2 regions of the Cupriavidus sp. KB_39 genome follow, and region 2 is predicted to be linked to the other one. Evidence: riboswitches for the same ligand, from Rfam matches in the RefSeq annotation. Region 2 holds a riboswitch; the other holds the start of a gene.
What was found. A riboswitch is a leader RNA that binds a small molecule or an ion and turns the genes downstream of it on or off. The one in region 2 is predicted to bind cobalamin.
Positions count from the first base shown of each region.

Region 1: another riboswitch for cobalamin. It lies ahead of AB4Z27_RS24595 (TonB-dependent receptor plug domain-containing protein); the one in region 2 lies ahead of AB4Z27_RS10955 (TonB-dependent receptor).

Region 1 covers NZ_JBFREV010000043.1:25,622-29,830, forward strand. Annotated here, with positions in the region: gene AB4Z27_RS24575 (EVE domain-containing protein) at 1-157, opposite strand, end outside; RNA gene ssrS (6S RNA) at 270-486, opposite strand; gene AB4Z27_RS24585 (cell division protein ZapA) at 811-1,149, opposite strand; gene AB4Z27_RS24590 (hypothetical protein) at 1,146-1,481, opposite strand; cobalamin riboswitch at 1,683-1,946, shown strand; gene AB4Z27_RS24595 (TonB-dependent receptor plug domain-containing protein) at 2,021-3,979, shown strand; gene AB4Z27_RS24600 (FecCD family ABC transporter permease) at 4,016-4,209, shown strand, end outside.
Region 2 covers NZ_JBFREV010000011.1:18,997-23,205, forward strand. Annotated here, with positions in the region: gene AB4Z27_RS10945 (DUF1852 domain-containing protein) at 1-485, opposite strand, end outside; gene msuE (FMN reductase) at 529-1,110, opposite strand; cobalamin riboswitch at 1,335-1,585, shown strand; gene AB4Z27_RS10955 (TonB-dependent receptor) at 1,802-3,829, shown strand; gene AB4Z27_RS10960 (PepSY domain-containing protein) at 3,840-4,209, shown strand, end outside.

The DNA of each region.
Region 1 (4,209 bases), on a different contig from region 2:
GCTCGGGGCAGGAGGAGTGGTAGAACAGCACGCCATCGCCGATGCGCATCTGGTCGCGCATGAAGTTGCGCGCCTGGTAGTTGCGCACGCCCGTCCACGGCAGCGTGCCGCGCTTGGCAAGATCGTCGATGCTGGCTTCGTCCGGCTCGGACTTCATCAGCCAGTACTGGGGGGCGCGTTGGCCCGATTTGGCGGCGGGTGGCGTCACGATACCAGTATCCGTCGATCAAAGAAAAAAGGCGGTGGTTCTGAAAACCACCGCCTTCTGAGGGGTCCCCGCCTCGGCCGCTGGGTCGGCATCCTGAACCCAAGTGAGGTTCAGAGTGGCTGCGGAAGTCGCATTTTGGGTACATCACCCACTCAGGGAGTCCAGGCAGAACCAAGACTATGAATGCGGTGACGCGCTCGCCCACACGACATAATCCCGCACCATGCAATGCATATCGGTTCAAGGAGTTATGACCCTCACGAACCAGGCAGGGAAACTGTCAAACGTCTGACTTTATATTCACCTTACGCTGCGAGCAGCTGGGGTGATGTCAGACGTTTGCCGTTTCGAAACAGGATGGGATGAAAACGGCGGTCGGGCGCGATAACCTGACCTGTATGCTGCACCGGTAAGGCGTTTGTGCAGTCTGGCTACACTATACACCGCGTCGTCAGGCATACCAAGTTCGGCATGTYGCAYCGTTACATTTTCAACACCGGACATCGGCCAAATCCGACATTGCGCCATCGGCTTCACATGCCTGTCATGTGCGGCCGATGCGGTGTGATTTCAAGTCCGGCCAGATCCGTCCGATGTCGATGTCAGCCCGGCGCGCGCGGGTCGGTGCCCACGTGCGCGTACTGCCGCAGTGCCTCGTCGGCGCGCTCGTTCAGCTCGCGGATGCGGGCGCGCACGGCGTCCACGGGAATCTGCCCGTCCTCCTCCTGCTTGCGGCGCATGGCCAGCAGGTCCGAGGCGATGCTGATGGCCGCCATCACGGCCACGCGCTCCACGCCCTTGGCGGAGACGTTGCCCTTGAGCTTGTTCATCTGGTTGTCCACCAGCGCCACCGCCTCCAGCAGCGCGGCTTCGTTGTCTGGCGCGATGGCGAAGCGGTAGGGCTGCCCCGCGATGTTCACTTCGACTTGCTTATTGCTCATGCGTGTTCTCCGGGGGCGGGGTGCGCGCCGCTGGCATCGGGGTCCGAGCCGGTGGCCGGGGCGCCTTCGCCCAGCAGGTCGAGCTGGCGCGCATCGCTGGCCGTGGGCAGCTTGTCCAGAATCGACTGGATGCGCAGCTGGGCTTCCTCGATCTTGATATTGAGCAGTTCGCGGTCGGCCGCCATGGATTCGCGGTCCGTGCGCAACTGGCTCGCCTCGGCCCGCAGGCGGTCGATCTCCGCGCGCAGCCGCTGGTTTTCCGCCGCCAGGGTGTCTGCGTGATGCAGCACGCGCCCGATCTTGGCGGCCAGTTGTTCGAGTTCGTTGAGCATAGTGCCTGTCTGTCCGATGGAATGTGGGTCAGGTTTCGGGATTCTAGCCGATGCCGGATCGGCCACGTCGTCAACGAGACGTTTCTGACTGCAGCGTCGCCAGGAAGTTGCATCGATCGTCACGCAACGTGCGGGTAACCGGCCCCGGAGTGGACGGTTCCGCACCACGTCCGCCAGATTGACGGCCCCGGTGAAACTGCCTACACTCGCGCACGTTCCAGGTGCTCGCGACCCTGCCCACAGGGCCGCAGTTCAACGGGAAACAGGGAGTCCGGGGCGCGCCGCGCGCTGGGCCAACCTGTGCTGCCCCCGCAACGGTAAGCGACCGCGCRCGCGCCATGCGCCGCGCAAGGGCCTGCCAGCATGCCACTGATCCACCCCGCCATTTGACGGGGATCCAGCGATCGGGAAGGCGGCCGGCCTGATGTCGTCAGCCCGGATACCGGCCTGAACGCGGGCGCACCGCTCCACAGCGGCGCGCCACTTCGCCACAAGGCCCGCGGGGACGGGCCCGGCCGTACTTCCATCCATCCAGCAACATGCGTTCCTCGCTCCACAGGCAGACCGCCGCGACCCAGCCGCCGGTCCGCCCGCGCGTGCCCGCCATCCTGGCGGCCATCGCCGCCTTCGTGCCCGCCCTTGTACCCGCTTTCTACCCCGCCATGGTCCACGCGCAAGCCGCGCCGGATGCCAGCGGCGCCGCCCCCGGCCAGACGCTCGCGCCGGTGGTCGTCACCGCCTCGCGCACCGCGCAGGCCGTGACCGAGGCGCTGCCGCACACCACGGTGGTCACTCAGGAAGACATCGTCAACACCCARGCGCCGGACCTGCGCTCGCTGCTGCGCGGCCAGGCGGGCGTGGAGTTCGCCACCACGGGCGGCATGGGCGCCAACACCACGCTGTTCATGCGCGGCGCCAATTCCAACCAGGTGCTGATCCTGGTGGATGGCGTGCGCATCGCCGGTGCCAGCGGCGGCACCGCGCAGCTCAGCAATATCCTGCCGGACCAGATCGACCATATCGAGGTGGTGCGCGGCAACGTCTCGGCGCTGTACGGCTCCGACGCCATCGGCGGCGTGGTGCAGATCTTCACCAAGAGCGGCGCCGGCCAGGCCCCGGCGGCYAACGCTTCGGTGGAGTACGGCAGCAACAATACGCGCCAGGGCACCGTCGGCTATGGCGGGCAGGTGGGCGATACCTCGTTCAACGTYACCGGCTCGATGTTCAAGACCGACGGCTATTCGTCGATCGACGCCGCGAAATGGAATCGCGACAACCCCACGCGCGCCCGGCAGGGCATCGGCCCGAACCCGGCCGACAACCCGTACGAGAACAAGAGCGTCTCCGGCCAGGTGAAGCACAAGTTCAGCCAGGACTGGGACGCCGGCGTGGCCGCGTACTACTCCAACAGCCAGTTGTCGTACGACAGCACCAGCGGCAAGCCGACCGACGACCTGCGTATGGATAGCGAGCTGTACACGCTGTCCGCSTTCGTCAACGGCAAGYTGCTGCCCGACTGGCGCACCCATTTCAAGGTYGCCCAGAGCGAGGACCGCGCCGAAACCACCAAGAACGGCCTGTTCGACAGCCTGTTCAGCACGCGCTCGCGCCAGTTCAACTGGCAGAACGAGTACGCGCTGACGCCTGACCACACGCTGCTGTTCGGGACCGACTACCTCCAGCAGGAACTGTCGTCCAGCGCCTACAACGCGCCCATCCGCAATGTGTTCTCGGTYTACGGCGGCTACGAAGGCAAGATCGGCCGCCACCAGCTGCAGCTGAACGCGCGCAACGACCATTATTCGGACTTCGGCAACCAGGGCAGCTTCTTCGCCGGCTATGGCTTCCACCTGACCCAGGCGGTCAAGCTGATCGCCAACGTCAGCAACGCCTTCCGCGCGCCGACCTTCAACGAACTCTATTACCCGAACTTCGGCCAGCCGAACCTCCAGCCCGAGCGTGCGAAGTCGGCCGAGCTGGGCGTGCAGGTGGAGACTGCCGCCACCGGGTTGCTGCGCGTGACCGCGTTCGAGACCCGCTACAACGACCTGATCGTCTCCACGCAGCAGGCCAACGGGCTGTTCCTGGCGCAGAACGTCAACAAGGCCAAGGTGCAGGGGGTGGAGGCGTCCTGGCGCGCCAACCTGCTCGGCACCGATGTCGGCGCCAGCGTGACCTTCCAGAATCCGGTCGATGAGACCAACGGCACCCAGTTGCTGCGCCGCGCGCGCCGCCATGCGTCGTTCGATGTGGGCCGGAATTTCGGCGATTTCCGATTCGGGGGCGAGTGGCTGGTGTCGTCGTCGCGGATGGACAACGGCTCGCGCCGGCTGGGCGGATACGGTATCTTGAACCTCACCGCCCGCTACAACATCGACAAGCAATGGTACGTCGCCGCCCGCGTGGAAAACCTGTTCGACAAGAACTACCAGCTCGCCTATCCGTACGCCACGCAGGGCCGGGCGGGGTTCGTCACGCTGGGATGGCGCCAGAAATGAGGCCCGGCAAGGCGCCGCGCCCGGGCGGGGTCCGCCATGGCTGAGGCGCGCCGCGCGCTRGCCGTCTGGCTGGTCCTCGCCCTGGCGGGGCTGGCCGTGTTCGGCCTGTCGCTCGCGCTGGGCAGCGTATCGCTCGATGCCTCGCAGCTCTGGCAGGCCCTGACCGCCACCGATGCCGGCATGGCCGGSGCGATTGTCAGGGAATTGCGACTCCCCCGYGCCGTCGCCGC
Region 2 (4,209 bases):
GTGCGCGAGGCAACAAACTGCTTGAACAGCTTTCCATGCAAGTCACCAAAATCGTCTGGCGTGCGGAATTCCGCTCGATCAACGTTGTACCTTGGAAGCAAGACGCTGAAGTCGTAATCGCGTACGTAGGAGGAGAAGTTATTCCCCACGATGCCGTCGATGCGTTTGTGCGTTTTCTTGTCGAGAATGCAGGTTTTCAGTATCTCGATCAACGGAAATGCATCGTTGCCGCGCTTGGCGTCGACACTCATCTCCACGGAGATGATCTCGAGCTCGACAGCGTAGCGATCTCCGGTCGGATTGTCCCAATGCGCCAGGTCATTGAAGCGATTGTCAATCATCCTCAACGTGTTGCGCAGATTCTGTTGCCTACTCTTTCCCCGGGCCAGGTTGGCAAAATTGGTGGTTACGCGCGTACTGTCCGATGGCTGATAGTTTTCATCGAAAAGAATGCTCTTGAGGCTAAAGGCAAGTTCTTTGTTCATTGCGATCCAGTGACCTAATTTTTGAGAGAAGTCGATTCTTGTTTCAGGCCACAACCACTTCCTCGGCCAGAGCGGGCCTTGCGTGGCGCGTCAGTTCGACCAACGGCAGTGCCCGTTGGATCGCCAGCCTGGCCCGCTCGATGAGGGCCTGGTTCTGCAGGCGGTAGTCGACGAAATCCTTGTCGGTCGCGTAGACACCCAGCGGCAATGTGCGCGCCTGGAAGAAGCTGAACAGCGGCCGCAACTGGTGGTCGATCACCAGGGCATGGCGCTCGCTGCCACCGGTGGCAGCCAACAACACAGGCTTGTCGATCAAGGCGTCCTGATGAATGAAGTCGAAGAAGTGCTTGAACAGTCCGGTGTAGGAGCCGCGGAACACCGGTGTTGCCACCACCAGGACGTCAGCTTGCTCAACCGCCGCAAGTTCCCGCTCCACCGTGTCGGGCAAGTGGGTGCGCCAGACCGCRCCGGCAAGCCGCGGTGCGAGCTGACCCAGTTCAACCAAGCGCTGTTCGCACGGAAGTTCGTCTGCGATCAGGTCTAGCAGGTGCTCTGCCAGGGCTGCAGACTTGGAGGGGCGTTGTAGCCCGCCGGAAACCGCTACTAGACGGAGTGGACGTGTCATTTTTGCTTTCATCTGTTGCGAGGCTCACGCGACATGCCAATCGTATGGATGTGCATCGATGAAGTAAAATGGCTTTATTTCAACAATMCATGAGCAGTAGTCATGTGAGTTATCGGGCGCACCCGCCGGGTCATCCCGCTCTCACGCCTYCGTGCTCCCCAGATCAGCATGTGCGCTTTGTAACCGTCCGTTACGGGTAGAATGCGCACCGCGGCACGTCCCCTGTGCCGCCCGTGATTGCAGGTGCCCGCGATGCKCGTGGGTTAAACGGGAAACAGGTACGTCGCCGAGCCGCGACCAAGCCTGTGCTGCCCCCGCAACGGTAAGCAGGTTCGGGAACTGTCATGTCGATCCATCGGATCGGCGGCCACTGCGCGATTGTCATCGTTGTCATCGCGTGGGAAGGCGACGGATTCCCGGGAGCGCACGCTCCCCGCCTGTCAGCCCGGATACCGGCCTGTTGTCATCATCGAAATCTTTCGCACGGACGGGGTCGTCCGGCTTCACGATGACATACAACTTGTTCGCGCATTCCGCTGGCCGCCCGCGCTCGGCCCAGATTTCGTCACGCCCTGCGCGTGGGCGTCGACCGCGCGTGCTGGCCGCATCACTTGGTGCCGTGGCCGGCCTTAATCTTCCCTGTGCTTTCGCACAGGAAACCTCCGAACAGAAGGACACGTCACTGCCGCCCGTGGTCGTCAGTGAGGCCGTCTATCCCGGCCTGGCGCTCTCGAAACCCGAATACACGGGCAGCCGCATGGGCCTGACGCCGCTCGAGACGCCGGCCAGCGTCGAAGTCATCAGCGGCGAGACCATCCGCGCGCGGGGCGACCAGAGCGTGCGCGAGGCCGTGACCCGGGCAACCGGCATCACCGGCAATCCGTCGCCGGGCAACGGCGGCACCTCGCTGACCGCGCGCGGCTTCGCCGGGCAGGGCTCGGTCATGCAGCTGCTGGACGGCACGCGCATGTACGTGGCCTCCGGTACGGTGACCTTTCCGTTCGATACGTGGTCGGTAGACCGCATCGAGGTCCTGCGCGGCCCCGCATCGGTCATGTATGGCGAAGGGGCGATCGGCGGCGTGGTCAATGTGGTGCAGAAGAAGCCGATCCGAGGCCCGATCGAGAACGAACTCCAGATCACGGGCGGCACCGAGAAGACCGCGCGCGTGGCCTTCGACAGTGGTGGCAAGGTCAACGACAACCTGTCGTACCGTTTCKCCACGGCCTACAACCGGACGGCTGGCTGGGTGGATCGGGGCGATGCCAACAACCTGATGGTGTCGGCGTCCGTGCGGCTGGACGTGAATCCGGAATTCAACCTGACGCTGTCCTATGACGACGGCACCCAGCATCCGCAGCAATACCTCGGCACGCCGCTGGTCAACGGCAGCCTGGACCGCTCGCTGCGCAAGAAGAACTACAACGTTGGCGATGCCGAGATCAGCTATCGCGACCGCTGGACGCGCCTGAGCGCCGAATGGACGCCGAACGACCGCGTCACCGTGCGCAACCAGTTCTACTACCTGACCAGCCACCGTCACTGGCGCGACAGTGAGACCTTTACCTATCTGCCGGCCACCTCGCAGGTGCGCCGCGGGGACTATCTGGAAATCCTGCACGACCAGGAGCAGGTGGGCAACCGCGCCGACATGACGGTGCGCAGCAAGCTGTTCGGGCTCGATAACACCACGACGGTGGGCTTCGACGTCAACAAGGTCAACTTCACCCACTCGAACAACTCGCCCTATGACGGCACCTCCACCGTACCGGCGCGTGATTTCGATCCGGGCCTGTTCTTCAGCCCGCCGGGCGTCGTTACCTCGCCGCGCTTCCGCAGCAACACCACGCAGTACGCGCTGTTCGGTGAGCACCGTATCGCCCTCACGCCGCAGTGGTCGGTCATCGGCGGGGTGCGCTTCGACCATGCCGACCTGACGCGCACCGACCTCGTGGCCGGCTCGGCCTGGGACAAGACCTTCGCCAACACCACGTGGCGCGTGGGCACCGTCTACCAGTTCACCCCGAGCCTGGCCGTCTACGCCCAGTACGCCACCGCGACCGATCCGCTCGGCGCGCTGATCACCACGTCCGACGCGCAGCGCAACTTCAACCTCGCCACCGGCATGCAGGTGGAAGTGGGCATGAAGCAGGCGTTCTGGGGCAATCGCGGCGAATGGACCTTCGCGGCGTACGAGATCCGCAAGAACGACCTGCTTTCGCGCGATCCGGTCAATCCGACCATCACCCAGCAGGTGGGCGAGCAGTCGTCGCGCGGGCTGGAAGCCTCGGCGAGCGTGGAAGTGCTGCGCGGTCTGCGCCTCGACGTCAACGGCACCGTGCTGCGCGCGCGCTATGACGACTTCAACGAGTCGGTCGGCGGGGTGCTGGTCTCCCGCGCCGGCAACGTGCCGACGAGCGTGCCGCAACAGGCCGCCAACGCGTGGCTGACGTGGAACTTCATCCCGCAATGGACGTTCGGCGCGGGCCTGCGCTATGTCGGCGGACGTTACGCGGACACGGCCAACCGCGTGCGCGTGCCGAGCTATACGACGGTGGATACGGCGCTGTCGTGGCGTGTCTCGAAGCAGGCGGCGCTGACGCTGCGCGTCTACAACCTGTTCAACAAGGACTACGCCGAATCGGTCTCGAACGGGGGCCAGCAATGGCTGCTGGGGCGTCCGCGTTCGGCGGAGTTGTCGGCCAACTTCTACTTCTGAGGCCCGGGCGATGTGGCGCAAGATCCGGCGCTGGCTGTACCTGATCCATCGCTGGATGGGCATCGCCGGCTGCCTGTTGATCGCGATGTGGTTCGGCTCGGGGCTGGTGATGATGTACGTCGGCTTTCCCGCGCTGACCGATGCCGAGCGGCTGGCCAGCCTGCCGCCGCTCGATGTGCGTGCCGTGGCCACGACGCCCGATGCGGCGATGGCGGCGGCGGGGCTGTCCAGCTTTCCACGCAGCCTGCGGCTTGAGATGGCGGGCAGCCTGCCCGTCTATCGCATGGTTGATGGCAAGGGTCAGCCCCATACCGTGGCGGCCACCGATGGSCGCGTCATCGAGCGCGTCGATGCWGCCACGGCGCAGGCCACTGCCCAGC